Regions from separate parts of the Streptomyces sp. NPDC101118 genome, predicted to be linked through region 1. Evidence: riboswitches for the same ligand, from Rfam matches in the RefSeq annotation. Region 1 holds a riboswitch; the other holds the start of a gene.
The links. Region 1 has a riboswitch for S-adenosylmethionine ahead of thrC (threonine synthase). Riboswitches for the same ligand answer to the same signal wherever they lie in the genome.
Positions count from the first base shown of each region.

Region 2: it holds a riboswitch for S-adenosylmethionine, as region 1 does, so the genes downstream of both, ACIQUQ_RS07220 (aminotransferase class V-fold PLP-dependent enzyme) here and thrC (threonine synthase) in region 1, are expected to answer to the same signal.

Region 1 covers NZ_JBIVZG010000007.1:76,138-90,998, forward strand. The annotation lists gene pepN (aminopeptidase N) at 1-625, shown strand, start outside; gene ACIQUQ_RS14465 (trehalose-6-phosphate synthase) at 1,126-2,529, opposite strand; gene ACIQUQ_RS14470 (glucosyl-3-phosphoglycerate synthase) at 2,539-3,534, opposite strand; SAM riboswitch class I at 3,686-3,835, shown strand; gene thrC (threonine synthase) at 3,829-5,127, shown strand; gene ACIQUQ_RS14480 (ubiquitin-like small modifier protein 1) at 5,161-5,439, shown strand; gene ACIQUQ_RS14485 (cold-shock protein) at 5,850-6,056, shown strand; gene groL (chaperonin GroEL) at 6,402-8,021, shown strand; gene ACIQUQ_RS14495 (FG-GAP repeat domain-containing protein) at 8,145-9,836, opposite strand; gene ACIQUQ_RS14500 (phosphoribosylanthranilate isomerase) at 9,971-10,570, shown strand; gene ACIQUQ_RS14505 (Uma2 family endonuclease) at 10,577-11,149, opposite strand; gene ACIQUQ_RS14510 (hypothetical protein) at 11,146-11,994, opposite strand; gene ACIQUQ_RS14515 (DUF397 domain-containing protein) at 12,248-12,520, opposite strand; gene ACIQUQ_RS14520 (helix-turn-helix domain-containing protein) at 12,507-13,343, opposite strand; gene ACIQUQ_RS14525 (hypothetical protein) at 13,473-13,721, shown strand; gene ACIQUQ_RS14530 (protein kinase) at 13,703-14,861, opposite strand, start outside.
Region 2 covers NZ_JBIVZG010000003.1:273,966-288,826, reverse strand. The annotation lists gene ACIQUQ_RS07240 (NYN domain-containing protein) at 1-507, opposite strand, end outside; gene ACIQUQ_RS07235 (hypothetical protein) at 553-792, opposite strand; gene ACIQUQ_RS07230 (rhomboid family intramembrane serine protease) at 961-1,671, shown strand; gene ACIQUQ_RS07225 (Lrp/AsnC family transcriptional regulator) at 1,668-1,949, shown strand; gene ACIQUQ_RS07220 (aminotransferase class V-fold PLP-dependent enzyme) at 2,054-3,490, opposite strand; SAM riboswitch class IV at 3,709-3,825, opposite strand; gene trpD (anthranilate phosphoribosyltransferase) at 3,962-5,026, opposite strand; gene ACIQUQ_RS07210 (cytochrome bc complex cytochrome b subunit) at 5,321-6,943, opposite strand; gene ACIQUQ_RS07205 (Rieske 2Fe-2S domain-containing protein) at 6,940-7,992, opposite strand; gene ACIQUQ_RS07200 (c-type cytochrome) at 7,989-8,798, opposite strand; gene ACIQUQ_RS07195 (heme-copper oxidase subunit III) at 8,864-9,484, opposite strand; gene ACIQUQ_RS07190 (hypothetical protein) at 9,658-10,059, shown strand; gene ACIQUQ_RS07185 (Ig-like domain-containing protein) at 10,160-11,407, opposite strand; gene ACIQUQ_RS07180 (cytochrome c oxidase subunit 4) at 11,555-11,953, opposite strand; gene ctaD (cytochrome c oxidase subunit I) at 11,950-13,680, opposite strand; gene coxB (cytochrome c oxidase subunit II) at 13,677-14,648, opposite strand.

The DNA of each region.
Region 1 (14,861 bases):
CCACCAGCTGGCGTGGGCGCGGGCGTTCGCGGCCACGGCCCGTACGGACGAGCAGCTCGACCTGCTGGCGGCGCTGCTGGACGGCACCGAGTCCGTCGAGGGCCTGGCCGTCGACACCGAGCTGCGCTGGACCTTCCTGGAGCGGCTGGCGGCCACCGGCCGGGCCGACGAGAAGGCCATCGCCGCCGAGCTGGAGCGGGACCGGACCGCGGCGGGCGAGCGGCACGCGGCCACGGCCCGCGCGGCGCGTCCGACCGCCGAGGCCAAGGCGGAGGCGTGGGCCTCCGTGGTGGAGACCGGCGACCTGCCGAACGCGGTGCAGGAGGCGGTGATCGGCGGCTTCGTGCAGTCCGACCAGCGGGAGCTGCTCGCGCCGTACGCGGAGAAGTTCTTCGCGGCGGTCAAGGGCGTGTGGGACAGCCGCAGCCACGAGATCGCGCAGCAGATCGCGGTCGGTCTCTACCCGTCGCTGCAGGTGTCGCAGGCGACGCTGGACGCGACGGACGCGTGGCTGGCTTCGGCGGAGCCGAATGCTGCGCTGCGGCGGCTGGTGTCCGAGTCCCGCTCGGGCGTCGAGCGGGCGCTGAAGGCACAGGCGGCGGACGCCGCCGCCGCCGCTTCCTGACCCCGCTCCCTGGTCATACCCCCCGGTGCCCCGGCCCCGCTGCCCCGCAGCGAGCCCGGGGCACCGGCCGTTCCCCTCCGGTCCGTGCGGGTCCCGTGCCGGGCGCCGGTCCCGTGCCGGGCGCGGTCCCGTGCCGGGTGCGGTGCGGGTCCCGTGCCGTTGGGGTGCCGGTCCCGTGCCGGGTGCGGTGCGGGCCGTCTGCCGGGTGCGGGCCGTTGCCCTGCGGGGCTTTCTCCCCGCCCCGCCCTTTCTCCGTTTCCCGGGCTGCGCCCGGACCCTTTCGGGGGCTCCGCCCCCGGACCCCCGCTCCTCAAACGCCGGAGGGGCTGTATTCAGCCTCGCCGGCGTTTGAGGCGCGGGGTCCGGGGCGGAGCCCCGGTTTCGGGAAGGGGCGGGGTGGGGAAACGGCTCCGCGCAGCGGCAACGGCCCGCCCCCCCACGCCGCCGCACCCGGCACACACCGCGCCCCCGGCAACGAAGCGCCCCCGGCACGGGACCGGCTAGGCGGACAGCTCCGCGAGCTGGGCCTCGAACCAGCGGACCGGCGGGACCGCGCACCCGGCGGCAGCCAGCCGCTTCGTGCGTTCCGTGCGCTCCGCGTCGCCCATCGACAGGGCCTCGTGCAGCGCCCGCGCCGTGGCCGACACGTCGTACGGGTTCACCACCAGCGCGTCCTCGCCCAGCTCGTCGTACGCCCCCGCCTCCCGCGAGAGCACCAGCGCGCAGCCCCGGTCCGAGACCACCGGGATCTCCTTCGCGACCAGGTTCATGCCGTCCCGCACCGGGTTCACCAGCGCCACGTCCGCCAGCCGGTACGCCGCCAGCGAGCGGGGGAAGTCGTCCTTCACGTACGTCACCACCGGCCGCCAGTCGGGGGTGCCGAACTCCGCCTCGATCTCCTCCGCCAGCCGCCCCACGCTCTCCGTGTACGAGCGGTACGAGGCCAGGTCCTGCCGCGACGGGTACGCGAAGGCCAGGTGCACCACCCGGCCCCGCCACTCGGGCCGCTCGCGCAGCAGCTCCCGGTAGGCCAGCAGGCCCCGCACGATGTTCTTGCTCAGCTCCGTCCGGTCCACCCGCACGACCGTCTTCCGCTCCGGGTCGCCGACGACCTCCCGCAGCTCGGCCAGCCGCTCCTCGACCACCGGCCGGTGCGCCAGCGTCCGCAGGTCCTCGGCGTCCACGCCCAGCGGGTGCACCGACACCGCCGGCGTCTCGCCCAGCTCCGCCGCACAGCGTGCGAAGTCCGCCGCCCACCGCTCGGTGTGGAAGCCCACCCGGTCCGCGCCCAGCATCCCGCGCAGCAGCTGCTCCCGGACGTCGTCCGGCAGGATCCGCAGGTACTCGGGCGGCGCCCACGGGGTGTGCGTGAAGTGGCCGATCCGCAGGTCGGGCCGGAGCGCGCGCAGCTGCCCCGGCACCAGCGCCAGCTGGTAGTCCTGGACCAGCACCGCCGCCCCCGGGCCCGCCTCCGCGGCCAGGGCCTCGGCGAACGCGCGGTTGTAGGCCACGTACGCATCCCACTGACGGCGGAACTCCGCGTCGAAGACCGGCTCGACCGGGATCTCGTACAGCATGTGGTGGACGAACCACAGCACCGAGTTCGCGATGCCGTTGTACGCGTCCTGGTAGACCCCCTCGTCGACAGCGAGCATCCGCACGCCCGCCTCGGACACCCCGCGCCGCACCGCCTCCCGGTCCCCCTCGCCCAGCGCGGCGCAGACCCAGAGCGAGCCGGGGCGCCGGGACAGGGCGGACGAGAGGCCGGAGACCAGACCGCCCCCGCCGCGCCGGGCACTGAGCGTGCCATCGGCGGCGAGGGCGTAGGAGAGGGGGCCGCGGTTGGCCGCGACGAGCACCTGCGGACCCGGCCGCGGATCCTGAAGACCGTCCTGGGTAGCCATGCGGCGAACCTAGCCCGCCTCGCGGCCGCTCAAACGTGTGTACTCCTCGATCTCCCGCATCGGCGGTCGCTCCTCCGTGTCCACGGCGTACGTCCGCGGCTCGAACCCGCTCTCGCCGCGCACGAACTGCGTCAGCTCCGGCCGGACCAGATGGCCCCGCGAGAGCCGCAGCTGAGCGGTCCGGTAGATCGCGGCCGCCATCCGCCCCAGCGCCAGCCCGTCCTGGTGCCGGTGGATGCGCACCCCGACGTCCACCTGGGCCAGCGCGTCCAGGCCCACCGTGTGCAGGGCGTCCACCAGCAGCCCCAGCTCCACCCCGTACCCGACGGGGAACGGCAGCCGCTCCAGCAGCGACCGGCGTACGGCGTACTCGCCGCCCAGCGGCTGGACGAACCCCGCCAGCCGAGGCCAGTGCAGGTTCAGCAGCGGGCGGGCCACCAGCTCCGTCACCCGGCCGCCCTGCCCGGCACCGCCGCCCGGGCCCGCGTCCGGCACCCCGCCGGCGCCGACCAGCGGCCGGTCGTACATCGCCTTGACGAACTGCACCTCGGGATCGGTCAGCAGCGGGCCGACGATCCCCGAGACGAAGGCGGCGTCGAAGTCCCGCAGGTCCGCGTCCACGAAGCAGACGATGTCCCCCGAGGTCACCAGCAGCGAGCGCCACAGCACCTCGCCCTTGCCCGGCAGCGCCGGGATCCGCGGCAGGATGTCGTCCCGGTGCACCACCCGCGCGCCGGCCTTCGCGGCCACCTCGGCGGTCCGATCGGTGGAGCCCGAGTCGACCACGACCAGCTCGTCCACCAGCGGGGTGCCGGTCTCCGGGTCCATCAGCTCGCGCCGGATGACCTCGACGATCTCCCCGACCGTGGCCTCCTCGTCGAGTGCGGGCAGCACCACGCTGACCCGGCTGCCCCGCGCCCGTTTGGCGGCGGCCAGCTGGTCGAGCGGGCGGTCGGCAGCCGACCAGGACCGGCTGGCCAGCCAGCGCTCCACCTCTTCCAGCACCCCGGATCCCCTCGTCAGTGATCGTTCCCAGTGATCTCTATCTCGCCGTTCGGACGGAACCTTCCACCTCCCGGCCCTTCGGTTACAGTCTTGAACAACGCGGATGACCATCGCATGTCGGGGGTCGGATGCCGCGCTGACAATCGAATACCGCTCATCCAGAGGGGCAGAGGGACACGGCCCGTTGAAGCCCCGGCAACCCTCCAGCCGGTCTCGTGCGCATCGTCGCGCAGCGAGGCTCCCGGCTAGGGAAGGTGCCAATTCCGTCTCATGGCGACGTCCGCCATGGGGAAGATGAGGAGAAAGGGCCTCGCCATCATGGCTTCACAGCACGCTACCCCCACCCAGGTCGACCTCGGCCCCGCCGCCGGACTCTCCTGTCGCGAGTGCGGGACCCGCTTCGACCTCGGCCCCATCTTCGCCTGCGTGGAGTGTTTCGGGCCCCTGGAGGTGGCGTACGACCTGCCCCTCGGCGACCCGGAGACCCTCCGCAAGCAGATCGAGGCCGGCCCGAACAACATCTGGCGCTACGCCCCGCTGCTGCCCGTCCCCGCGGACGTGGCCGGGAAGCCGAACCTGAACCCCGGCTTCACCAAGCTCGTCGACGCCGAGAACCTGGCCAGGGAGCTGGGCGTCACCGGCAAGCTCTACGTCAAGGACGACTCCGGCAACCCGACGCACTCCTTCAAGGACCGCGTCGTCGCGATCGCCGTCGAGGCCGCCCGCGCCTTCGGCTTCACCACCCTCTCCTGCTCCTCCACCGGCAACCTGGCCGGCGCCGTCGGCGCCGCCGCCGCCCGCGCCGGCTTCCGCTCCTGCGTGTTCATCCCGCACGACCTGGAGCAGGGCAAGGTCGTCATGGCCGCGGTGTACGGCGGCGACCTGGTCGGCATCGAGGGCAACTACGACGACGTCAACCGCTTCTGCTCCGAGCTCATCGGCGACCCGCTGGGCGAGGGCTGGGGCTTCGTGAACGTCAACCTCCGCCCGTACTACGGCGAGGGCTCCAAGACCCTGGCGTACGAGATCTGCGAGCAGCTCGGCTGGCAGCTGCCCGACCAGATCGTCATCCCGATCGCCTCCGGTTCGCAGCTCACGAAGATCGACAAGGGTCTCCAGGAGCTGATCAAGCTCGGCCTGGTCGAGGACAAGCCGTACAAGATCTTCGGCGCCCAGGCCGAGGGCTGCTCCCCGGTCTCCGCCGCCTTCAAGGCCGGCCACGACGTGGTCCGCCCGCAGAAGCCGAACACCATCGCCAAGTCGCTGGCCATCGGCAACCCCGCCGACGGCCCGTACGTGCTCGACATCGCCCGCCGCACCGGCGGTTACGTCGAGGACGTCAACGACGAGCAGGTCGTGGACGCCATCAAGCTGCTGGCCCGCACCGAGGGCATCTTCGCCGAGACGGCGGGCGGCGTGACCGTCGGCGTCACGAAGAAGCTGATCGACGAGGGCCGGCTGGACCCGTCCCTCACCACGGTCGTCCTCAACACCGGTGACGGCCTCAAGACCCTGGAGGCGATCTCGGGCACCGGCCAGACCGCCACCATCCGCCCGAGCCTGGACGCGTTCCGCGCCGCCGGCCTCGCCTGACCCCCCGCAGCTGCTCCCCGGAAGGCACAGCCCATGAGCGTCAACGTCCGCATCCCCACCATCCTCCGCACCTACACGGGCGGCCAGGCCGAGGTCCCTGCCGAGGGCGCCACCCTCGCCGAGGTCATCGAGTCCCTGGAGCAGAACCACCCCGGCATCGCCGCCCGCGTGCTGGACGACCAGGGCAAGCTGCGCCGCTTCGTGAACGTGTACGTGAACGACGACGACGTGCGCTTCGAGGGCGGCCTGGAGACGGCGACCCCCGAGGGCGCCGGCATCTCCATCATTCCGGCGGTCGCGGGCGGCTGCTGAGCCCCGTTTCCGGAGCCTTTTCCGGAGCCCGAATAGTTCATCGAATCGCCTCCTCCGCAAAAGCGGAGGGGGCGATTCTGATTGGTTGCGCGCGGTAGGGTTTGGGTAGCCCCCCTCGCTGTTCATGCCGCGCGCATATGAGCGAACAGCGGCATGGTCGACATCGGGTCAATGTACGTGTGCGATATGCGCTGTTGGCGCGTTTCATCCGGCCCGACTTGCCCTGCTGTAATCCGAATTTTCGTGCCTTCTCTGGATTCCGACGTGTCCTGAATTCTCGTCGGAATGACCTGTTGCAGACAGCACTGGTGCAGATACATTCAGCCGCGGTCGGCGCGTTACGGCGCAAGGTCTGACCCGGGTCCGCGAAGTGCGGCCCCGCGCAAGGGCCAGTAATAGGGGAGTTAGGCATGGCTCAGGGCACCGTCAAGTGGTTCAACGCGGAGAAGGGCTACGGCTTCATCGCGGTCGACGGTGGTGCGGACGTCTTCGTCCACTACAGCGCGATCCAGATGGACGGCTACCGCACCCTCGAGGAAGGTCAGCGAGTCGAGTTCGAGATCTCGCAGGGCCAGAAGGGTCCGCAGGCGGACATGGTCAAGCTCGCCACCAGCTAAAGCCGCGGCGCGATCGGCCAACGACGCATACACGTACGAGGGGCCCGCAACCCGGGGAGGGTGCGGGCCCCTCGTGCGTGCCCGTCCGCCCCGCGGCGCGCCCCGCGCCCCCCTTGATCGTCCGTCTCATCCGGTGGGCGACCTCGCCTGACTCGCTTGCACTCGGGGGGGTCGAGTGCTAATCATTGGCGTTAGCACTCTCCGGGTGAGAGTGATAAAGACGAGGACTGGGTCGGTGAGGCCGACGAGCCCGCGGGGCAAGGATCCGCAGGGCACGCAGGCCGTCCGTCGCGGGCGCTGGCGCGGTCCGGAGCATTCCACCCCAGTCCGGGAGGACCACTTCACATGGCCAAGATCATCGCGTTCGACGAGGAGGCCCGGCGCGGTCTCGAGCGCGGCATGAACCAGCTCGCCGACGCCGTCAAGGTCACCCTTGGCCCCAAGGGCCGCAACGTCGTCCTCGAGAAGAAGTGGGGCGCGCCCACGATCACCAACGATGGTGTGTCCATCGCCAAGGAGATCGAGCTCGAGGACCCGTACGAGAAGATCGGCGCCGAGCTGGTCAAGGAAGTCGCCAAGAAGACGGACGACGTCGCCGGTGACGGCACCACCACCGCGACCGTCCTCGCCCAGGCGCTCGTCCGCGAGGGCCTGCGCAACGTGGCCGCCGGCGCCAACCCGATGGCCCTGAAGCGCGGCATCGAGAAGGCCGTCGAGGCCGTCTCCGGCGCCCTGCTCGACCAGGCCAAGGAGGTCGAGACCAAGGAGCAGATCGCTTCGACCGCCTCCATCTCCGCCGCCGACACCCAGATCGGCGAGCTCATCGCCGAGGCCATGGACAAGGTCGGCAAGGAAGGCGTCATCACGGTCGAGGAGTCCCAGACCTTCGGTCTGGAGCTGGAGCTCACCGAGGGCATGCGCTTCGACAAGGGCTACATCTCGGCGTACTTCGCCACCGACATGGAGCGTATGGAGGCGTCCCTGGACGACCCGTACATCCTGATCGTCAACTCCAAGGTCAGCAACGTGAAGGACCTCCTTCCGCTGCTGGAGAAGGTCATGCAGTCCGGCAAGCCGCTGCTGATCATCGCCGAGGACGTCGACGGCGAGGCCCTGTCGACCCTGGTCGTCAACAAGATCCGCGGCACCTTCAAGTCCGTCGCCGTCAAGGCCCCGGGCTTCGGCGACCGCCGTAAGGCCATGCTGGGCGACATCGCCATCCTCACCGGTGGCACGGTCATCTCCGAGGAGGTCGGCCTCAAGCTCGAGAACGCGGGCCTGGACCTGCTCGGCCGCGCCCGCAAGGTCGTCATCACCAAGGACGAGACCACGATCGTCGACGGTGCCGGTGACAGCGACCAGGTTGCCGGTCGCGTCAACCAGATCCGCGCCGAGATCGAGAACTCCGACTCGGACTACGACCGCGAGAAGCTCCAGGAGCGCCTCGCGAAGCTCGCCGGCGGCGTGGCGGTCATCAAGGCCGGTGCCGCGACCGAGGTCGAGCTGAAGGAGCGCAAGCACCGCATCGAGGACGCCGTTCGCAACGCGAAGGCGGCCGTCGAGGAGGGCATCGTCGCCGGTGGTGGCGTGGCCCTGCTCCAGGCCTCCGCGGTCTTCGAGAAGCTGGAGCTGGACGGCGACGAGGCCACCGGTGCCAACGCCGTCAAGCTGGCCCTGGAGGCCCCGCTGAAGCAGATCGCCGTCAACGGTGGTCTCGAGGGCGGCGTCGTCGTGGAGAAGGTGCGCAACCTCCCCGTCGGCCACGGCCTGAACGCCGCGACCGGCGAGTACGTCGACATGATCGCCGAGGGCATCATCGACCCGGCCAAGGTGACCCGTTCCGCTCTGCAGAACGCGGCCTCCATCGCGGCCCTGTTCCTGACCACCGAGGCCGTCATCGCCGACAAGCCGGAGAAGGCCGCGGCCGCTCCGGGCGGCATGCCGGGCGGTGACATGGACTTCTGATCGGCCCCTGGCTGATCGGCAGGTCCTGAGGATCCACGGATCCGAAGAGCTGTAGGCAGAGGGCGGCACCCCCGACGGGGGTGCCGCCCTCTGGCGTTGTGCGGGCGCGAGGTCCTCGGGGCCTCAGCCGATCTGCGGGTAGACGTTCCAGTTGTGGTTGCCGCCGACCTCGCCGTCCGGGCCGTCGCCCTGCACGGCCTTGCGGGCCGCGAAGGTCGCCGTGCCGGAGCCGCCCGTGGCCAGGTAGACGTACACCTTGCCGTAGCCGTCGCGGCCGATGACGTCGGCGCGGCCGTCGCCGTTCTGGTCGCCGGTCGCGGCGATGGTGTTGTACGTGTTCCAGCCGGAGCCGATCAGCTGGCGGGACTTGAAGGGCGTGGTGGCGCTGCCCGTGCCCGGGTAGATGTAGAGGTTGCCGTCGGTGGCCTGGGCGATCAGGTCGGTGCGGCTGTCGCCGTTGACGTCCCCGCTGCCGACCAGTGCCTTGTACGTGCCCCAGCCGCTGCCGACGCGGACCGGTGCCGCGAAGCCGGTGCCGGTGCCGTTGCCGGCGCGCAGCCAGAGGACGCCCGCGGTGTCGCGGGTGACCAGGTCGCCCCGGCCGTCGCCGGTCAGGTCGCCCGGGCCCGAGACCAGGTTGGTGGTGGAGAAGTCGCCGGTGACCGGGGCGTTCTTCTTGACGTTCGTCAGCTGTCCGCCGCCGAAGGCGAGGACCGCGGCTTGGTTCGAGCCGTCGATCCCGGTGGCCATGACCAGCTTCCTGCCTGCGGGGAAGGTGCCGGAGGTCTCGTAGGACGGGTCCAGGCCGTCGGACCGGTTGGCGTGGAAGTGGAGCTCGCCGGAGGAGTTGACGCCGGTGATGCCGTGCTTGCCGGGGACCGGGTTGCCGCCCTCGTTCACCGCGCGGGCCATCCACCACCAGCCGTTGCCCCAGGTGCTGCGGGGCTGGAACGAGCCGTTGCCGTTGGAGAGGTAGTAGTAGACGTCGCCGGTCGACTTGAGCGTCATCAAGTCGGCCTTGCCGTCGTGGTTCTGGTCGCCCTGCGCGATGATCTTGGTGAAGCTGTTCCAGCCGCTGCCGACCTTGACGCGCGACTTGAAGGGCGCGGTCGAGCTGCCGGTGCCCTTGTAGTACCAGAGGTAGCCGGAGCGGTCGCGGGCGAGGACGTCGCCGACGCCGTCGCGGTCCAGGTCTCCGGCGCCGACGAGCTGGTCGTAGCCGGACCAGCCGTAACCGACCTTCGCGCGGGTGGAGAACGGGTTGCCCGTGGAGCTGCCGTTGCTCTTGTACAGGTACAGGTCCCCGGCCGGGGTGCGGGCGATCAGGTCCGGGCGGCCGTCGCGGTTCAGGTCGTCGGCGGCGACCACGCGGTCGTAGATCTGCCAGCCGGTGCCGGTCCAGGTGGGCGCGAGGGTGCCGGACGCCGTCGCGGTGTGCAGCGAGAGGCGGCCGTCGGCGGTCAGCTGGAGCACCTCGGGCCGTCCGTCCCCGCGGACGTTGCCGAGGCCGATGACGTCCTTGGGCTGGGAGGCCGGGTAGCCGTAGTACGTGTAGTTCTGGGCCCGGACGTACTTCGTGGACCACATGGTCCCCCCGCCCGACGCGTACCGGAACAGCAGGTCGTTCTGCCCGTCCCCGTCCACGTCCGTGCGGGGCTTGAGGGTGGTGGCCGCGTGGGCGGTCGCACCGCCGGCCTCGCCGGGGACCGCGGCGGGCAGGGCGGTGGCGAGGCCGCTCGCCGAGAGGACGAAGGCGGCGCAGGCCGCGAGACGGCGCAGCCGGCGGCTGCGGTCGCGGCGGGTGTGAGTGGACAACTGGCTCCCCTGGGAACGTACGTCTGGCGTCCGCACCCTAACCACGGGGATCTTGAGGTGTAAGAGCTTGCCGGTACAACCTTTCCCGCTCTCGTAGGTCGGCCGTGGACCCGCTCTGGTTCACTGGACGCATCATGAGCGACCTCTTCGTGAAGATCTGTGGCCTGCGGACCGAGCAGGACGTCGAGACCGCCGTCCGGGACGGCGCCGACGCCGTGGGCTTCGTCTCCGCCGCCAGCCCCCGGCAGCTCGACGCCGCCACCGCCCGCCGGCTGGCCGCGCTGGTGCCCCCGCACGTCCTGACCGTCGGCGTCTTCCGCGGCCAGTCCGTGGAGGAGGTGCGACGCTTCACCGAGGAGAGCGGGCTGCGGGCCGTACAGCTGCACGGCGAGGAGGGCCCGGAGTTCTTCGAGGCGCTGCGCGCAGAGGGCCGGACCCTGCTGCGGGCCACCTCGAAGACCGACGTGCGGCGCTGCGGCGAGTACGGCGAGGACCTGCTGCTGCTGGACGCGCCGGACCCGGGCTCGGGCAAGCCGTGGAACTGGGGCGCGGCGGACTTCACCGCCCCCGAGGGCCGCTGGCTGCTGGCCGGGGGCCTGCACCCGGGCAACGTCCGGGAGGCCGTGGAGACCACCGGCGCGTGGGGCGTGGACGTCTCCAGCGGCGTGGAGAGCGCGCGGGGAGTGAAGGACCCGGCCCTGATCACGGCGTTCATCAGGGCGGCCCGCGGCTGACGGGGGTCAGCGGGTGTAGTCCTTGAGCTTCTCGGTGTCGAGGGTGATGGCGACGGGGGCGGGGAGCCGGACCCGGGCGCCGTACGGGTGGCTACGGCGCTGGGCGTACTTGCCGCGGGCGGGTTCCGCATAGACGACCAGCTCCTGCGCGTCCCGATCGATGAGCAGGTACACCGGGATGCCTGCTGCCGCGTAGCCGTCGCGCTTCTCGCGGAAGTCGCGCCGGTCCCGTGCCGGGCGGTGTGGGCTGACCTCCACCGCCATCAGGACTCCGTCCGGAGCCGCCCACTCGCCGGACCCTCTGAAATGCCCCACGGGTGCGAGCACGCCGGCCGGTCGGTACCGACCGGTGCAGGAGCGCTCGGTGACGAGCCCCAGCGTCTGGTAGAGGCCGAGCTCGGGGCGGAGCTCGAAGCAGAGGCGCACGAGCCACATGACGATCTCACCGTGGGTGCCGTCCGTGGGCGGCCGGACCTCCAGTTTCCCGTTGATGAACTCGATCTGGACCGTCTCTGGGGCGGTGTGGGCGAGCTCCTCGAAGTCCTCGACGGGCATCTGCGCGGTGTCGGCGTCCGTCATGCGCGTGTCCCTTCGCGGATGCGAGAGGCGTGGGCGCGGACCTCGTCCGGGGTGAGAGGGGTCGCGCGGGGTGGGGGCACGGGCTGGTTGCGGCAGGGGCCGCAGAGGCCGTCGCGGAAGGCCGACGGCGGGCCGGGGGCCCGGCAGTCGGCGCATTCCGCGCGGACCGGGGCCGGGGGGCGTTCCACGGGGTCGGGCGGGAGTTTGGCTTCGAGGCGCTTGCGGACGAAGGCGGCCGGGTGGTGCACGTCGCGGGGGAGTCCGGCGGTGAGGGTCAGCGTGATCTGAGCGCCGGTCGCGCCCTTGGCCAGCCACGCTGCGACGAGCGGGGCGAGGGTGGAGCAGTCGGCCTTGGAAAGGGTGAGCCTCGGATCGTGCCGGCCGAGCCCGGCCAGGATGCCGAAGGCGCTGTACCGGCTAGGGGCCGGTGGTGGGGGTTCGGGCGCTGGTTCGGGTGGCGGTGGGGCGGTGGGTGCGGGGGCGTCCTTACGGGTGAACCTCGCCCACCAGGCCCCGTCCCGGGCGGTGCGGGAGAAGTAGGTGCGGGTGACCCAACTGCTGCCGATGCGCTCGCGCCGGCGGCAGAGGTGGCCGGCGTCGACCAGGCGGTTCAGCGCGGTGCGGAGTGCGCACTGGCCCCAGAGCGGCAGGACAGCGGCGAGGGTCTTCACGCTGATGTCCGCCCCGTCGGGCAGCCGGTCGATGTACGACGCGACGGCCGCCTCGCGGATCGGGAGGTCGGAGAAGTCGTTCCGCGTGCGGGCCAGTTGGTCCGGTGCGGTGATTTTTCCGTAGCCGGGCTTGGCGAGGGGGTGCGGCGCGGTCGTAAACTTGATGTCAGACATGGGGATCGTTGAGTCCGATCTCGATGCTTAGGCCCTCGTCCGGTGTTGGCGCACCGGCGGGGGTCGTCTTTTTTGCCGTCTCGCCGCAAGCTAGACCCTCGCGACCTTCCGTCGCAAGTCGCTCACGATTAGTCATCCCGGCTGGTCTGGCGGCCAGTTGGGCGCGTGACGGGGAGGGAGGGTGGGTGGGTTAAACCCACCTCCCATTCCTTCAAAAAGGGGCCCGAGCGTGGGGGCTTGAGCCTCGGGGCGCTCAGGTGCTGAGGAAATCGCCGCGCTGGACACCGTCGAGGAACGCGGTCCACGCGGGGGCGGGGAACACGAGCTTCGGGCCATCGGGGTTCTTGGAGTCCCGGACGGGGACGAGGTCGCAGTGCGGGGCGATCTCGATGCAGTTTCCGCCGCTGCCGTCGCTGTACGTGGACTTCTGCCAGCGGGCGACCTCGACACAGTTGTCGCCGTCCCCGCTGCTGTATGTGGACTTGAACCACTCGGCGGTGCTCAGGTCGTGATCAGTGCTCGTCATGCGCGTAATCCTCCGCCACCGATGAGATCAGAGCCAGGGAAGCTTCCGGCGAGAGTGCGCTGGCCACAACGAGCTCGTAGGTCAGTTCGTAGTGCGCGACGGTCGCCGGATCGTCCAGGAGCTGACCGGTTCCCAGTCCCTCAACGTAGGCAAGTCGCGGCTCGTCGTCGAAGGCCATCAGCTTCAGAGCTCCGCCCTGTGACATGTGAGCCCCGGCCGCGAACGGAAGCATCTGGAGGATGACCCGGCGGCGGCGAGCCAGCGCGATGAGATGGTGGATCGCCTCGGCCATGACTTGCCTACCGCCTACCTCGCGCCGCACTGCGGCTTCATCGAGCACGACCCACAACATCGGCTTTGTTGGGTCATCGAGGAGCCGGGCGCGCTCCAGCCGGGCCGCGATCAGCTCTTCGATCAACGGCTCCTCAGCCGTTGGCCTCCTGGCCCAGAAGACCGCTCGTGCATAGCGCTCGGTCTGGAGGAGACCCGGGATGAGCTGGGGTGAGTATTCCTTGATCTGCGTCGCCCGAGCCTCGGCCTCAGCCGCTTCCGCGAAGTGGTCCGGGTACTTCGACTTCGTCGCGGCCGCGCAGTTCCGCTCGAAGTAGCCGTCCGTCCGCAGGACGCGGTCGATCTCGCGGGCCTGGTCCGGCTGCATCCGCCGGGTGCCCGCCTCCAGCTGGCCGATGAACGAGCCGCTGACGAACAGCGGGGCGCCCAGCTCTTCCTGGGTGAGGTCGGCCTGCTTCCGGCGGAACCGCAGCTCCGCGCCCAGCATGGCCCTCGGTGACGAGGAGGGGTCGAGTTCGCGAGGTCCGGCCATGACGGGGGTCTCCCAACGCTCGGTCCAGCAGACGCGGTTGTTGGCCGCGCCGCACTGTCCAGGCTAGCCACGCACCGCCACGCTGTGTGTGCAAAGCCCGTACTCAGCGTGGAGGGAAAGCGCGTGGACATGGATCTCGTACAGGTGGCGGAAGAAGCGCTCGCCGAGCTCAAGGAGGGGCTGGCCGGGGTCGGGATCACCCTGCCGTCGGTCCGGCTGGACCCGGTGTCCAGCGCCGGGAGCTACCCGCGCCCGCTGATCGACCTGGGCCGGTGCAACCCCGCCACCGCCCGCGAGCTGGCCGCCGTACTGAAGGGCGAGCGGCTGCGCGGGCGGGTGCGGGAGCTGAACCGGGCGGCTCAGCAGAGGCCGCGGTAGGGCGCGTCCGGGATGTAGGTCTGCCACTCGGCCTCGGTGATGTCCCGGCCGACCTTCCTGCAGATCTGCTCGGCCAGGCTGCCCGGGTCGAGGTCGAAGGTGTGCACCTGCGCGCCGCTGACGGCGCGCAGGGCGTCGCCGTCGAAGGACATGGCGTCGATCTGCCGGCCGGTCACGTTGAGCGGCTTGCCGAGGGCGAGGCGGGAGCCGACGTCCCACAGCTGGACGGAGTCGCCGTTGACGACGAGTGCGAGCTGCTTGCCGTCCGCCGAGTACGACAGCCAGTCCGTCAACTGCCCGTAGCGCTCGCCGCCGCGTACGAGGCCGCTGGGCAGCAGGGCCTTGCGGGTGCGCGCGTCGCCGTCCCAGATCTCGATCCAGCCGGATTGCCGGAGCAGGGCGAGGGAGGTCCCGTCGGGGGCGAAGGCGAGCTGGCTGTTGCGGGCGGAGCCGAAGACGCCCTTCCGGGTCTTGCCGGTCCGCAGGTCGAGTTCCTCGCCGGCCGTGGTGAGCAGGCGGCGGCTGTCGGGGCTGAAGGTGCCCAGGCCCTCGGTGCCGGTGAAGGTGTGGACCAGCTTCCGGGAGCCCGTCTCCCACACCTGGGTCGTGTAGCCCTCGCCCGTGGGCACGCCCGCAGGGTAGCCGGTGAGCGCGACGTGGCCCGCGTCCGGCGAGATGGCCAGGTGCATGATCCTGTTGCCCGCGGGTGCGGTGAGGCGGCCGGTCTCCTTCCCCGTGGCCGTCTCGCGCACCACGATCTCCCGCCGCGTCTGCGTCTCGTCTGTGTAGGCCAGGAATCGGCCGTCGCTGCTGAGGGCGCTCTTCGGCCGGGAGTCCTGGGCCTCGATGCTGTGCTGGGTGACGGGGGCTGCCACCCGCTTGCCGGTGCGGAGGTCGAGCAGCTGGATCGGGTGGTCGGTGAGACGGGTGGAGCCGATGACCGCCGTACGGCCGTCCGGGGAGATCGCCACGCCCTTGGCGTCCGTGTCGTCCGAGGCGGCGGCCAGGACGGCGCTGACGTCGACGGACTGCACCTGGTCCGCGTTCCGGGACTCGTACCGGAGGGTCTTGGCCGACTCGTCGAGAACCACGGTGCCGATGTCATCGCCGGAGGTGTCCTGGCGTGCGCCGGTGGGGATG
Region 2 (14,861 bases), on a different contig from region 1:
GCGCTGGTGCTCGCGCAGCGCGGCCAGCTCCTCCCGGAGCCGCTCCAGCTCCCGCTGGGTCTCCTCGCCCGCCCGCTCGGCGTCGACCCGCTGGGCCTCCTCGCCCGCGGCGGCGACCAGCTTGACCCAGCCGGCCGGGCGCAGCACGTACGCCACCGCCGCCACGTCCAGCGGGTCGGCGGCGGCCGGCGGCGCCCCGGATTCCAGCGCACCGGCCAGCTCGGCCTGCGTCTCCTTGAGCCGCTCCCCGATCCGGCCCCGGAACACCGGGTCGCTCTCCAGCGCCGCGGCCATCGCGTTGCCGGCGAACTTGGCCCGTCGCGACGGCGTGAAGCGGGCGTACTGGCGCAGCTGCGCCGGGAGGTCCGCGACCGTCAGTCCGCCGAAGGCGTCCGAGACGAACGCGACCACCCGGCGCCGCACGCCTTCCGGCAGAGGCCGGTCGAGCGCCTCGGCGCCGCCGCCGGCCGCACCGGCCGGCTCAGCGCCGCTAGCAGGCTCCACCATCCGTCACCCCTACCGTCAAAACCGTCGTAAAGGGCGGCCGCTCCCTCAGGAGTCGGCGCCCGGCCTGTCCACGAGCTCGATCTGGTCCACCGCGTTGCACCAGCGGCAGCGGACCGACTCGATGGTCTCACTCACCACCTCGCGCTCCTCGACCTTGGGCTCACCCGCGAGGTCGAGGTGGACGTACTCGACCACCTTGGACGAGCGGGTCACGTCGAACCGGGTGAGGTTGCCGCACAGGGTGCAGCGCCAGCGGGTCGTGGCGGTCGGCAGGGGAACCGTCATCGGGCCGTCTCTCTCCTTCTGGGACTTCGGTGCGTGGTGCTTGCGTGCTCTCTTCCGTACCGCTCGTAACCCTACGGCCTGTCGCGACTGCCGGGTGGAGCCCTGTCCTCCATGCGAGACACGGCGAGGCAAGCTGTCCCGGTCCGTCCCATACGGGATGCTCTGGTCATGATCGTAAGGTGGGGAACCGTCCGGGGCTCGCTGGTCACGCACACCCTGATCGCCGCCTGCACCGTGCTCTTCCTGCTCGGTCCGCTGTCCGGCTTCGACCCGCTGTACGGCACCGGCGACGAGCTGCTGGCCGCGCAGACGGAGTACCTGCACCGGTGGGGCGTGGTGCCGGACGAGCTGTTCACCGGCTCGGGCCGGGCCGCCCTGACCCCGCTCACGGCGCTCTTCGTGCACGGCAACTGGCTGCACCTGCTGGGGAACATGCTCTTCCTCTACGTCTTCGGCGTGATGGCCGAGGAGCGCATGGGCCGCCTGGAGTTCGCCTTCTTCTACCTGGTGTCCGGATACCTGGCGCTGCTGGCGTACGCGGCGGCCAACGCCGACTCCCCGCAGACCCTCATCGGCGCCTCGGGGGCCATCTCGGCCGTGCTCGGGGCCTTCCTCTGCCTGTTCCCGCGGGCCCGGGTGACCAGCCTGGTCCCCGTACTCCTCTTCCTGCCGCTGCGCTTCCCGGCCTGGATCGTGCTGGTGTTCTGGTTCGCCCTGCAGTGGGTGGCCGCGAACCGGGCCGGGAGCGGGCCGGGGGTCGCCTATCTGGCCCACCTCGTGGGCTTCTCGATCGGCTTCCTCTACGCCTGGGGGCGCTACCGCCGTACGACTAGAGTGAAGGACCCAGCCACGGCCACCGAGGGAGACAGCCAGCCGTGATCACCGCCCTTGTGCTCATCAAGACCAGCGTGGACCGCATCCCCGAGATCGCCGAGTCGATCGCCGCGCTGGACAACGTCAGCGAGGTCTACTCCGTGACGGGGACCTACGACCTGATCGCGATGGTCCGCGTAGGACGCCACGAGGACCTGGCGGACATCATCCCGGGCAAGATCAGCAAGATCCCCGGTGTCGAGGCCACGGACACGCACGTCGCGTTCCGCACCTACTCCCAGCACGACCTCGAGGCCGCCTTCGCGATCGGCCTCGACGCCTGACCGCTCGGGACCGCACCGTCCCGGGCATGCCGGTGGCGGGCCACCGGGGCCCGCCACATCGTGCACGAGGATCGGGAACGGACCATCGGGTCCGTGAGCGACGGTCAGACCGCCGGGACGCAGCGGCCCTCTTCCGTGCGGTACTGCCACTTGGCGCCGTCGGTGACCAGTTCCCGGACGGCGCCGACGAAGCGCTCCACGTGCTCGTCGGGGGTGCCGGCGCCGAAGCTGACGCGGATCGCGTTCAGGCTGCGCTCACCGGGGGCCGCCTCCGGGGCCCCGCACTCGCCCGGCTCCTGCGGCTCGCTGCCCAGCAGGGTGCGCACCAGCGGGTGGGCGCAGAACAGGCCGTCGCGGACGCCGATGCCGTACTCGGCGGACAGCGCGGCGGCGAAGTGGGAGCTGTTCCAGCCGTCCACGACGAAGGAGATCACGCCCACGCGGGGCGCGTCGTCGCCGAACAGCGACAGGATCCGCACCTCGGGCACGTCGGCCAGGCCCTCGCGGACCCGCCGGACCAGCTCCTGCTCGCGCGCCACCAGCCGGTCGAAGCCGGCCTCGGTCAGCGCCCGGCAGGCGGAGGCGATCGAGTAGACGCCGATCACGTTCGGCGAACCGGCCTCGTGACGGGCGGCGGTGGTGTGCCACTCGACGTCCACGCCCCCGGCGCCCTCCCCGCTGACGCGCCGCGTCACCTTCCGGGAGGCACCCCCGCCGGCCAGGTACGGCTCCGCCTCCTGGAGCCAGTCCGCGCGGCCGGCCAGCACGCCGGAGCCGAAGGGCGCGTACAGCTTGTGGCCGGAGAAGGCCACCCAGTCCACGTCCAGCTCCGTGACGGAGACCGGGTGGTGGGGCGCCAGTTGGGCGGCGTCCAGCACGATCCGCGCGCCGTGCGCGTGGGCCGCGGCGGCCAGTTCCCTGACCGGCCACAGCTCGCCGGTGACGTTGGAGGCGCCGGTCACGCAGACCAGGGCGGGGCCGTAGGGTTCACGGTCGGCCAGCGCGCGCTCCAGGGTCTCCACGGCCTGCTCCGGGGTCCGCGGGGCGTTGAGGTAGGTCACCCGCGCGTCCCGCCAGGGCAGCAGCGAGGCGTGGTGCTCGGTCTCGAAGACGAACACCTGGCAGCCGGCCGGGAGCACCTGCGCCAGCAGGTTGAGCGAGTCGGTGGTGGACCGGGTGAAGATCACCTGATCGGACGGCCGGCAGCCGAGGAACTCGTGCACCGTGGCCCGGCTCTGCTCGAACAGGTCGGTCGACAGCTGCGACAGGTACCCGGCGCCCCGGTGCACGCTGCCGTAGTACGGGGCGTACGCGGCCACGTCGTCCCACACCCGCTGGAGCGCGGGGGCGCTGGCCGCGTAGTCCAGGGCCGCGTAGGTGACCTCGCCGCCGGTGACCAGCGGCACGGTCACGTCCCGGCCGAGCACGGGCAGCGGCCCGTCACAGCAGGCGTCGGCCCCGGCCGGGGCGGCGTCGGTGGAGGCGGCAGGGGCGGAGGGGGTGACGGTGGTGGCAGCGGCGGCGTTCGGGTACGCGGACATGACGGTGTCTCCCGGTGGAGGAAGGGCGGATGGCTTCGTTCGGCCCGTACGCGGGTACGCCGGAGCGGCACGTGGAGTACGGGAGTTGCCTCGACGCACGGGGACGCGGAAGTGCCGCGGAACCGTACGGAGGGGTGAAGAAGGGCGCTGGGCGCTTATCGCATTCGCTTGCTCACGGAAGAAGCTCCTCGAGAGACCAGGACCCCTGGTGTTCGAGGGGTCCGCGCTTGCCGAGGGCCTTGCTGCCCACGGCCTGGTCATCACCCGGGGCACCCCGCCACGGACGGAGGGTTGCCGGACAGCAAGCCGGGGCCAAAACGCTGTCACTCGTGACCTGGTGAGCATCCTGCCACAAGATCCGCTCCGCGCAAGCGGCTGTCCGCATCCCGGACCCGCCGTACGCGCGAGGGGGCCGGGACGCAGCCGTCCCGGCCCCCTCGGACTCAGGGCCCACCGGGCCCTGAGCAGGCGCTACGCGTTGCTGGCGGCCACCCAGCGCTCCAGGGCGGCACGAGCCGCGCCGGAGTCGATCGACTCGGCCGCTCGGGCGATGCCCGCCGCGATCTCCTCCTCCAGGGAGCCGCCGCCGGGCTCCACGGCCACCAGGGCCGCCGCCGAGTTCAGCAGTACGGCATCCCGCACCGGGCCGGTCTCGCCGGCCAGCAGGCGACGGGCCACGTCGGCGTTGTACGAGGCGTCGGCGCCGCGCAGCTCCGCGACGTCCACCAGCGGGATGCCGACGTCGCGCGGGTCGAAGGACTGCTCGACCGACTTGCCGTCGCGGACCCACCAGACCCGGGAGGTGGCGGTGGTGGTCAGCTCGTCCAGACCGTCGTCCCCGCGGAACACCAGTGCGGAGGAGCCCCGCTCGGCGAGCACGCCGGCGACGATGGGCGCCATCCGGGCGTCGGCGACGCCGGTGGCCTGGGAGCGCACCCGGGCGGGGTTGGTGAGCGGGCCGAGGAAGTTGAAGGTGGTCCTGATGCCCAGCTCCTTGCGGGCGGCGGCCACGTGCCGCAGCGCCGGGTGGAACTTGACGGCGAAGCAGAAGGTGATGCCGGCCTCCTCGGCCACCTCCGCGACGCGGCGCGGGGTGAGGTCGAGGTTGACGCCGAGCTTCTCCAGGACGTCCGAGGCGCCGCTCGCGGAGGACGCGGCCCGGTTGCCGTGCTTGACGACCTTGGCGCCCGTGCCGGCGACCACGACGGCCGACATGGTGGAGATGTTGACGGTCTTCGCGCCGTCGCCGCCGGTGCCCACGATGTCCACCGTGCGGCCGGGCACCTCGATGAGGTTGGCGTGCGCGTACATCGTCCGCACGAGGCCGTTGATCTCGGCGACGGTCTCGCCCTTGGCCCGCAGCGCGACCGCGAAGCCGGCGATCTGGGCGTTGGTCGCCTCGCCGCGCATGATCCGGTCCATGGCCCACGCGGTGTCGTCCGCGGAGAGGTCCTGTCCGGTGAGGAGGGCGTCCAGGACGCCCGGCCAGGACCGGTCCGCCACGCTGTCGCCGCCTGCCGGGGTCACAACGTTCATGGTCCACTCCTGGGTCCACAGCCGAAAAAGGGGTCACCCTCAGCCTATCGACCCCCACGGACGGCGAAGAGCCCCGTCCAGACAGTGGACCTCCGGACTATGGACGGATATGGACGGCCCGGCTGCCTGAGGGCCTCGGACCGCTCCGACCGGCCGACCGCCCGGACGCCCGGACGAGCCCGTCCGGTGCCCGGACGGCGAAGAGCCCCGTCCGGTGCCCGGACGGGGCTCTTGCCGTGGCGACTGCTTCAGGAGTCACGCGCGGGGCGCGTCACTCCTGAGATCATCCGGAGGTCAGTGGTGGCCGTGGCCGCTCTGGATCTCCTTGTACTCCTCCACCGAGGGCTTCGGAATCTGGTTGTTCTCGCCGTAGTAGCCCTTGCTGAGCTTCACGCGCAGCTTCTCGCTGCCCTTGACCTTGCGCTCGACGCCGTTCTCGTCGACCGTCGGGCCCAGCTCGGCCGGCGCGTACTGCTCGTGCGCGGTGAGCGTGTGCAGCTTGGCCTGGTTGAGCGGCTCGTGGACCTCGACGAACTCACCGTGCGGCAGGCGCTTGATGATGCCGGTCTCCCGACCGTGCAGCACCTTGTCCTTGTCCCGGCGCTGGAGGCCGAGGCAGATGCGCTTGGTGATGACGAAGGCGATGACCGGGCCGACGAAGAAGCCGATCCGGGCGAACCAGGTGATCGAGTTGATCGACATGTGGAAGTACTGCGCGAACATGTCGTTGCCACCCGCGATGAGCAGGATGACGTACCAGGTCAGCCACGCCACACCGAAGCCGGTGCGGGTCGGGGCGTTGCGCGGGCGGTCCAGGATGTGGTGCTCGCGCTTGTCGCCGGTGACCCAGGACTCGATGAACGGGTAGACCGCGATGGCCGCGAGGACCAGCGGGAAGATCACCAGCGGGATGAAGACGCCCAGGACGAGCGTGTGACCCCAGAGGTTGATCTCCCAGCCCGGCATGGCACGGATGAGGCCCTCGGAGAAGCCCATGTACCAGTCCGGCTGCGCACCCGTGGACACGTGGTCCGGGATGTACGGGCCGAGCGCCCAGATCGGGTTGATCGAGGCGATCGCCGCGACGGCCGCGATGACACCGAAGACCAGGAAGAAGAAGCCTCCGGCCTTGGCCATGTAGACCGGCATCAGCGGCAGGCCGACGACGTTCTTCTCGGTACGGCCCGGACCCGCGAACTGCGTGTGCTTGTGGTACACGACGAGGATCAGGTGGGCGACCAGCAGGCCGAGCATGATGCCCGGGAGCAGCAGGATGTGGATCGAGTAGAACCGGGCCACGAAGTCGTGGCCGGGGAACTCGCCGCCGAAGAGGAAGAACGACAGGTACGTGCCGACGATCGGCACGGACAGGATCGCGCCCTCCATGAAGCGGACACCGGTGCCCGAGAGCAGGTCGTCCGGCAGGGAGTAACCGGTGAAGCCGGTGAACATGCCGAGGACCAGCAGCAGGAAGCCGAAGACCCAGTTGATCTCGCGCGGCTTGCGGAAGGCGCCCGTGAAGAAGACGCGCATCATGTGCACGAGCATCGCCGCGACGAAGATCAGCGCCGCCCAGTGGTGGATCTGCCGGATGAGCAGACCGCCGCGGACGTCGAAGCTGATGTCCAGGGTCGAGGCGAAGGCCTCGGACATCCGCACACCCTGCATGGGCACGTACGAGCCGTGGTACACGACCTCGTTCATGCTCGGGTGGAAGAACAGCGTCAGGTACACACCCGTGAGGATGATGATGATGAAGCTGTAGAGGCAGATCTCACCCAGCATGAAGGACCAGTGGTCCGGGAAGATCTTGCGCATGTTGGACTTGGCCAGGGCGTAGATGCCCAGACGGCCGTCGGCCCAGTCGGCTACGCGCTCGCCCGCGGGCGCTTTGCGCGTCTCGGTGGCAGTGCTCATCCGCGCTCCCAGAATGCAGGACCGACGGGCTCTTCGAAGTCGCCGAGCGCCTCGAGGAAGCCTTCGTCATTCACACCGATCCGCAGCTGCGGAAGGGCGTGACCGGCCGGGCCGAAGATGACGCGGGCGCCGTCGGAGAGGTCGAAAGTGGACTGGTGGCACGGGCAGAGCACGTGGTGCGTCTGCTGCTCGTACAGGCTGATCGGACAGCCGACGTGGGTGCAGATCTTGGAGTAGGCCACGATGCCGTCGTGGGACCACTCCAGCTCCTGCTTGTCCTTGATGTCCTCCGGCTGGATGCGGACGATCATCAGGGCCGCCTTGGCGATCTCCTGCATGTAGTCGTGCTGGTCCTCCTCCAGGCCCTCGGGCTGGGCGAAGGTCAGCGAACCGACGGCGACGTCCTCGGGACGCAGCGGCTCCATCGTGTTCTGGTTGATGAGCAGCTTGCCCTTGGCCCACGACGTGGTGCGGAGCTTCTTCTCCGGCAGCGGGCCGAGGTCGCGCAGCAGCACGACGCCGGACAGCGGGACCATGGCCAGCGCGCCGAGCATCGTGTTGCGGATCAGCTTGCGGCGCGGCAGGTCGGAGTCCTTGACGCCGTCCGCGAAGTCCTGCATGACCGCGGCCTTGACCTCCGGCGACGCCGCGATCTCGTGGCGGTCGTCGGCGATCTCCACGTCGGACATCAGGGTGCGGGCCCAGTGGACCGCGCCCGCGCCGATGCAGAAGAGGGCGGTGCCCAGGGTCAGACCCAGCGCGAAGTTGAGCCCGCTCACGTGGCCGAACGGCCAGATGAACACGATCTTGTCGACGGGGATGGCCACGTAGGAGGCGATGAAGCCGATCGTGGCCAGCATCGACACCGTGAACAGGAGGGCGACGGTGCGCTCGGAGTGCCTCGCGGCGCGCTCGTCGATGTCCTGGATGCGCGGCTTGTGGGCCGGCAGGCCCGGGTCGGCGAACGGGTCGTCCGCAACCGCTACACCACCGTGGTGCGCGTCCTGCTCGCTCGGCAGGTTCTCTTCGGGAATGTCTTGGCTACTCATGACTTCTTGGCCTTAGCGGTGTGGGCCGCGACCCAGACGGCGACAGCGATGAGCGCACCCAGACCGAACACCCAGCCGAACAGGCCTTCGCTGACGGGGCCGAGGCCGCCGAGCTTGAGGCCACCGGGGCTCGCGGACTCGTCTCCGTTGACGGTCTTCAGGTACGCGATGATGTCCTTCTTCTCCTTCTCCGGCATGGTGCTGTCCGGGAAGGAGGGCATGTTCTGCGGGCCGGTGAGCATGGCCTCGTAGATGTGCTTCGGCTCCACGCCCTCGAGGTTCGGCGCGTACTTGCCGTAGGTCAGCGCACCGCCCTCACCGGTGAAGTTGTGGCACTGCGCGCAGTTGTTGCGGAAGAGCACGCCACCCCGGGCGACGTCGGCTCCGGCCGGGTCGTACTGCTTCTCGCTCGGCACGGCGGGGCCGGCACCGAGGGAGGCGATGTACGCGGCGAGCTGGTCGATCTGCGCCTGGGTGTAGATGTTCTTCTTGCGCGGGACCTGCGCGCCCGGCTGCTGGGCGGGCATGCGGCCCGTGCTCACCTGGAAGTCGACCGCGGCAGCGCCCACGCCGACCAGGCTGGGGCCGTCGGAGGAACCCTGACCGGACGGGCCGTGACAGGTGGCACAGCCGACGGCGTAGAGCTTCTGGCCCTCCTCGATGGCGAGGGACTGGGCGGTTTCATCGGCCTGCGCCTTGCCCGCGGGGGCGAAGGCGGCGTACAGCCCCCCAGTGGCCGCCAGCGCGAGGAGTAGAACGACGACCGCCGCCAGCGGATGGCGTCGTCGTGCGGAGAGCTTTTTCACGGATTACCCCGGTGTCAGGATCTTCTGCGTCGGTGCTTGCTGGATGAGTGTCGGGCCGGGCCCGATTACTTGATCAGGTAGATCGTGGCGAAGAGGCCGATCCAGACAACATCGACGAAGTGCCAGTAGTAGGACACGACGATGGCCGAAGTGGCCTGTTCGTGGGTGAACCTCTTGGCCGCGTACGTCCGGCCCAGGACCAGCAGGAAGGCGATGAGACCGCCCGTCACGTGCAGACCGTGGAAGCCGGTGGTCAGGTAGAAGACCGAGCCGTAGGGGCCGGACGAGAGCGACATGCCCTCGTGCTTGACCAGCTCGGTGTACTCGAACACCTGGCCGCCAATGAAGATCGCACCCATCACGAAGGTGATCACGAACCAGGTGCGGAGCTTCTTCACGTCACCGCGCTCGGCGGCGAAGACGCCGAGCTGGCAGGTGAGGGAGGAGAGCACCAGGATCGTGGTGTTCGTCGCCGAGAAGGGAAGGTTCAGGGCCTCTGCCTGTTCCGACCAGTACTCGGTGCCCGTCACCGATCGCAGGGTGAAGTACATCGCGAAAAGGGCCGCGAAGAACATCAGCTCGGAACTCAACCAGATGATGGTTCCGACGCTGACGAGGTTCGGCCGATTGACCGTCGGGTGCGCGTGCCCGGTATCTACTGTCGTTGCTGTCGCCACGACCGACATTATGTCGGTCGCTTATCCCGCCCTCACCCCGGGGGGTGCCGTTCGGAGTGTCCGGGGGGTGTGCACTGCCCGAACGGCCCATCAGACGGCTGTCCGAACCGATGTTGAGGGGGCGTCGGACGGAGTAGCATCCGCGCATCATCAACGTGATTCATGTGACACGTGGAGGAACGATGCGGGCGACTGCGAGGGTCCTGGTCTACAGCGACGACGCCAATACCCGGGAGCAGGTGCGGCTTGCGGCGGGGCGCCGGCCCGCGTCGGACGTGCCGCCGCTGGAGTTCCTTGAGTGCGCGACGCTGCCCGCGGTGCTGAAGGCCCTGGACGACGGCGGGATCGACCTCTGCGTCCTGGACGGCGAGGCGGTGCCGGCGGGCGGCATGGGCGTGTGCCGGCAGATCAAGGACGAGGTCTTCAACTGCCCGCCCGTGCTGCTGCTGATCGGGCGCCCGCAGGACGCCTGGCTGGCGACCTGGAGCCGGGCCGACGCCGCGGTCACCCTGCCGGTGGACCCGGTCGAGTTCCCGGACACGCTGGCGGCGCTGCTGCGCAAGCGGCTGTCCCGCGCCGCCTGACGGCCCGCTCGACGCCCGGGAGGCGCCGTACGGGCCGTACGGCGCCTCCTGCGGGCCTGCACGCCCCTTCGGGCGGACCGCGCCCCTTCCGCCCCGGCGGTTACACCTGGGGCCGCAGCCGTGCCGTGTCCGCCGGGGTCCGGTCGGGGGTGCCGGCGAGCAGGGCGCTGCCCTGGCGCCACTTGTCCCAGGCCAGGTTCCAGTCGCCGAAGCCGTTGCCGAAGGTGTCCATCTCGTTGCCGATGCTGTTGACGACCTTCACGATGTCGCCGGCGCGGATGTTCTCGTAGAACCAGGCGGCGTTGCCGGTGCTCATGCCGGTGCAGCCGTGGCTGACGTTCTCGTAGCCCTGGGAGCCCACCGACCAGGGTGCAGCGTGCACGTATTCACCGCTCCAGGTGACCCTGGTGGCGTAGTAGACGGGCAGGTCGTACGACTCCGAGCTGCCCTCGGCGATGCCGATGCTGGTGCCGCGCATCCGTACGAAGTACTCCTTGCCCAGCACGACCTTGACCCCGTTGCGGGTGGAGAAGCCGGGCTTTCCGGTGGTCACCGGAATGGTGTTGATCACTTCTCCGTTGCGCTTGAAGGTGAGCTGGTGCGCGGAGGCGTCGGTGATGGCCTCGACCCGGTCGCCGATGGTGAGCTTCAGGGGCGTGGCGGCGGCGCCGTACAGGTGGTCGCCGACCCGGACCCCCTCCAGGTTGCTCCGTACGGAGACGGTGGAGTTGGCGGGCCAGTACTCCTTGGGGCGGAAGTGCAGCTTCTTGTCGTCCACCCAGTACCAGGAGCCGTCGACGCGGGGGCTGGACTCCACGACCAGGGCGCGTTCGACGACGGCGCGGGCGGCCTTGTCCTTGACCGGTTCGCTGAGTTCGGCCGTGATGGGCTGGCCGACGCCGTAGGTGCCCGCGTCCGGGCCGAACTCGGCCTTGAGGAGCTTCTTGGCCGGGGTGGTCTCGAAGCTCAGGGTGCGGCGTCCGGGGGCGCCGTCCTCGTCCTCCGTGCTGACGGTGAGGGCGTAGCGGACGCCGGCGGCGAGCGCCGCGGTGCTGTGCCAGCGGTCGCCGTCCGCGGAGAGTTCGCCCGCCAGGCGGCGGCCGTGGGTGTCGGTGACGGTGACGTCGGTGATGCGGCCGTCCTCGCCCTTGAGGGTGACCTCCAGGGGGCGGTCGGGGTCGATCGGCCGGCTGCCGGCCTTCTGGTTGAAGGCGACCTGGTCGGCCGCGTCGTACGGGGAGGCGGAGAGCGGGTGGTCCCCGGTCCCGCACGCGGTGGCCCCGGCCCCGAGGGACGCGACCAGCAGGGAGCAGCTGAGTACCGTCCAAAGACGCGGTGTGTGACTCATGCCATAACGCTATGAACAGATGGCAACCACGGCGCGCCGGGTGCCTGCAAACGAGGGATCGGCTGCCACCCGTCCGCACGCAACGCGAAGGCCCGGGCGCCCCCTTGAGGGGTGCCCGGGCCTCCGTCGTCGGTTCAGCCGCGAGTGCTACTGGTTCGCGTTCTCACCGCGGTAGTACTCGTAGACCCATCCCCACAGGCCGACCAGGATGATCGGGGTGGAGAAGTACAGCAGCCACCAGCCGAAGATGACGCCGCAGAACGCGAGCGCGCCACCGATGGCCAGGGAGAGCGGCTGCCAGCTGTGCGGGGAGAAGAAGCCGAGCTCGCCGGCCTCGTCCGCGACGTCCGCCTCCTTGTTGTCCTGCGCCATGGCGTCGACACGCTTGGCCGTGAAGGCCAGGTAGTAGCCGATCATCACGGACAGGCCGAAGGCCAGGAACAGCGCGGTGGTGCCCGCCGGCTCCTTCGACCACACGCCGTACACGACGGCCATGATCAGGATGAAGGCGGAGAGCCAGAGGAACATCTTGCCCTGGATCTTCACTTGCCGGCCTCCTTGCCACCAGCGACGGCCTTGGTCGAGCCGTGGTCCTCGAGGTGGTCGAGGGCCGCGATCTCAGGGTGGTGCAGGTCGAACGCCGGCGATTCCGAGCGGATGCGCGGCAGCGTGAGGAAGTTGTGCCGCGGCGGCGGGCAGGACGTCGCCCACTCGAGCGAGCGGCCGTAGCCCCACGGGTCGTCGACCTCGATCTTCTTGCCGTACTTGGCGGTCTTCCACACGTTGTACATGAAGGGAAGCATCGACAGGCCGAGCAGGAACGAGCTGATCGTGGAGACGGTGTTCAGGGCGGTGAAGCCGTCGGCGGCGAGGTAGTCCGCGTAGCGACGCGGCATGCCCTCGGCACCCAGCCAGTGCTGCACCAGGAACGTGCCGTGGAAGCCCACGAACAGCGTCCAGAAGGTGATCTTGCCCAGGCGCTCGTCCAGCATCTTGCCCGTGAACTTCGGCCACCAGAAGTGGAAGCCGGAGAACATCGCGAAGACCACGGTGCCGAAGATGACGTAGTGGAAGTGCGCGACGACGAAGTACGAGTCGGAGACGTGGAAGTCCATCGGGGGCGAGGCCAGGATGACGCCGGTCAGACCACCGAAGGTGAAGGTGATCAGGAAGCCGACGGCCCAGAGCATCGGGGTCTCGAAGGACAGCGAGCCCTTCCACATGGTGCCGATCCAGTTGAAGAACTTCACACCGGTCGGGACCGCGATCAGGAAGGTCATGAAGGAGAAGAACGGCAGCAGCACACCGCCGGTGACGTACATGTGGTGCGCCCACACGGTCACGGAGAGGCCGGCGATCGCGATCGTCGCGCCGATCAGGCCGATGTAACCGAACATCGGCTTGCGGGAGAAGACCGGGATGACCTCGGAGATGATGCCGAAGAACGGCAGCGCGATGATGTACACCTCTGGGTGTCCGAAGAACCAGAAGAGGTGTTGCCACAGCAGTGCTCCACCGTTCGACGCGTCGAACACGTGGGCGCCGAACTTGCGGTCGGCCTCCAGCGCGAAGAGCGCGGCCGCGAGGACCGGGAAGGCGAGCAGGACCAGGACACCGGTCAGCAGCACGTTCCAGGTGAAGATCGGCATGCGGAACATCGTCATGCCGGGCGCGCGCATGCAGATGATCGTGGTGATGAAGTTGACCGAGCCGAGGATCGTGCCGAAGCCGGAGAAGGCCAGACCCATGATCCACATGTCGGCGCCGATGCCCGGCGAGCGGACCGCGTCCGACAGCGGGGAGTAGGCGAACCAGCCGAAGTCGGCGGCACCCTGCGGGGTGACGAAGCCGGCGACCGCGATGGTCGAGCCGAAGAGGTACAGCCAGTACGCGAACATGTTCAGCCGCGGGAACGCCACGTCGGGCGCACCGATCTGGAGCGGCATGATCCAGTTCGCGAATCCGGCGAACAGCGGCGTCGCGAACATCAGCAGCATGATCGTGCCGTGCATCGTGAACGCCTGGTTGAACTGCTCGTTCGACATGATCTGCGTGCCCGGACGGGCAAGCTCGGCGCGCATGGCCAGGGCCATGATGCCGCCGATGATGAAGAACACGAACGAGGTGACCAGGTAGAGCGTGCCGATCGTCTTGTGGTCGGTGGTGGTCAGCCACTTGACGACGACGTTGCCCGGCTGCTTGCGCCGCACCGGCAGCTCGTTCTCATACGAGTCGGCTGCGGCGGCACCCTGAGGTTCGTTGAGGATGCTCACAGTTTGTTCGTCTCCGAGTTCCGGGCCGGGTCGGTCTGCTTGATGCCCGCCGGGAGGTAGCCGGTCTGACCCTTCTCAGCCAGCTCCTTCAGGTGCGCCTGGTAGCGCTCCGGGGAGACGACCTTGACGTTGAAGAGCATCCGGGAGTGGTCGACGCCGCAGAGTTCGGCGCACTTGCCCATGAAGGTGCCCTCCTGGGAGGGGGTCACCTCGAAGACATTGGTGTGGCCCGGGATGACGTCCTGCTTGAAGAGGAACGGCACCACCCAGAAGGAGTGGATGACGTCGTTCGACGACAGGATGAAACGGACCTTCTCGCCCTTGGGGAGCCAGAGGGTCGGACCCGGGTTGCCGTTCTGCGGGTTGCGGTCACTCGGGACACCCTTGGTGTAGACGCCCTCGGCGCCCGCAGGGAATTCCTTGGTGTACTTGTCCGGGATCGAGGCGAGCTCCTTCGGAACCTCGCCCGCGGACGGGGTGGCCGCGTCGCCGTCGACGTCCTCGACGTAGTTGAAGCCCCAGCTCCACTGGTAGCCGACCACGTTGATCGTGTGGGCCGGCTTGTCGAGGGCGAGCAGCTTCGACTCGTCACGTGCGGTGAAGTAGAACAGCACGGACACGATGATGAGCGGGACCACGGTGTACAGCGCCTCGATGGGCATGTTGTACCGGGTCTGCGGCGGGACCTCCACCTTGGTGCGGCTGCGCCGGTGGAAGATGACGCTCCACAGGATCAGGCCCCAGACCAGAACACCGGTGGCCAGGGCGGCCGCCCACGATCCCTGCCACAGGGAGAGGATGCGCGGCGCCTCCTCGGTGACCGGGGTGGGCATTCCGAGGCGGGGGAAGTCTTTCCAGGTATACGAGCAACCAGTGGCGGTCGCCAGGACCATACCCGCAGTCAGCGCCTGCAGCAGCTTCCGCCGCATCGGGCGCCGCGGCGAGCGGTCGGAGCCGTAGGGACTCACGTAGCGCCTTCCCGAGAGTCTCGGCCCGCGCGACCGGCTGCGGCCGTCTCGCGGGTCGGTCGCCGGCCCTGACGCGGGCAGGGGTTTGGATGTTTATGCGGACCAAACCCTACTGGACGCTATTTGGGGTCGCGCGGGGAGGGTGCCCAACGCGCCGCTACAGCCCCCGAAGGGGTGGCTCCGCCTTCCGGGGGACGGTCCAACTGCCCCCGA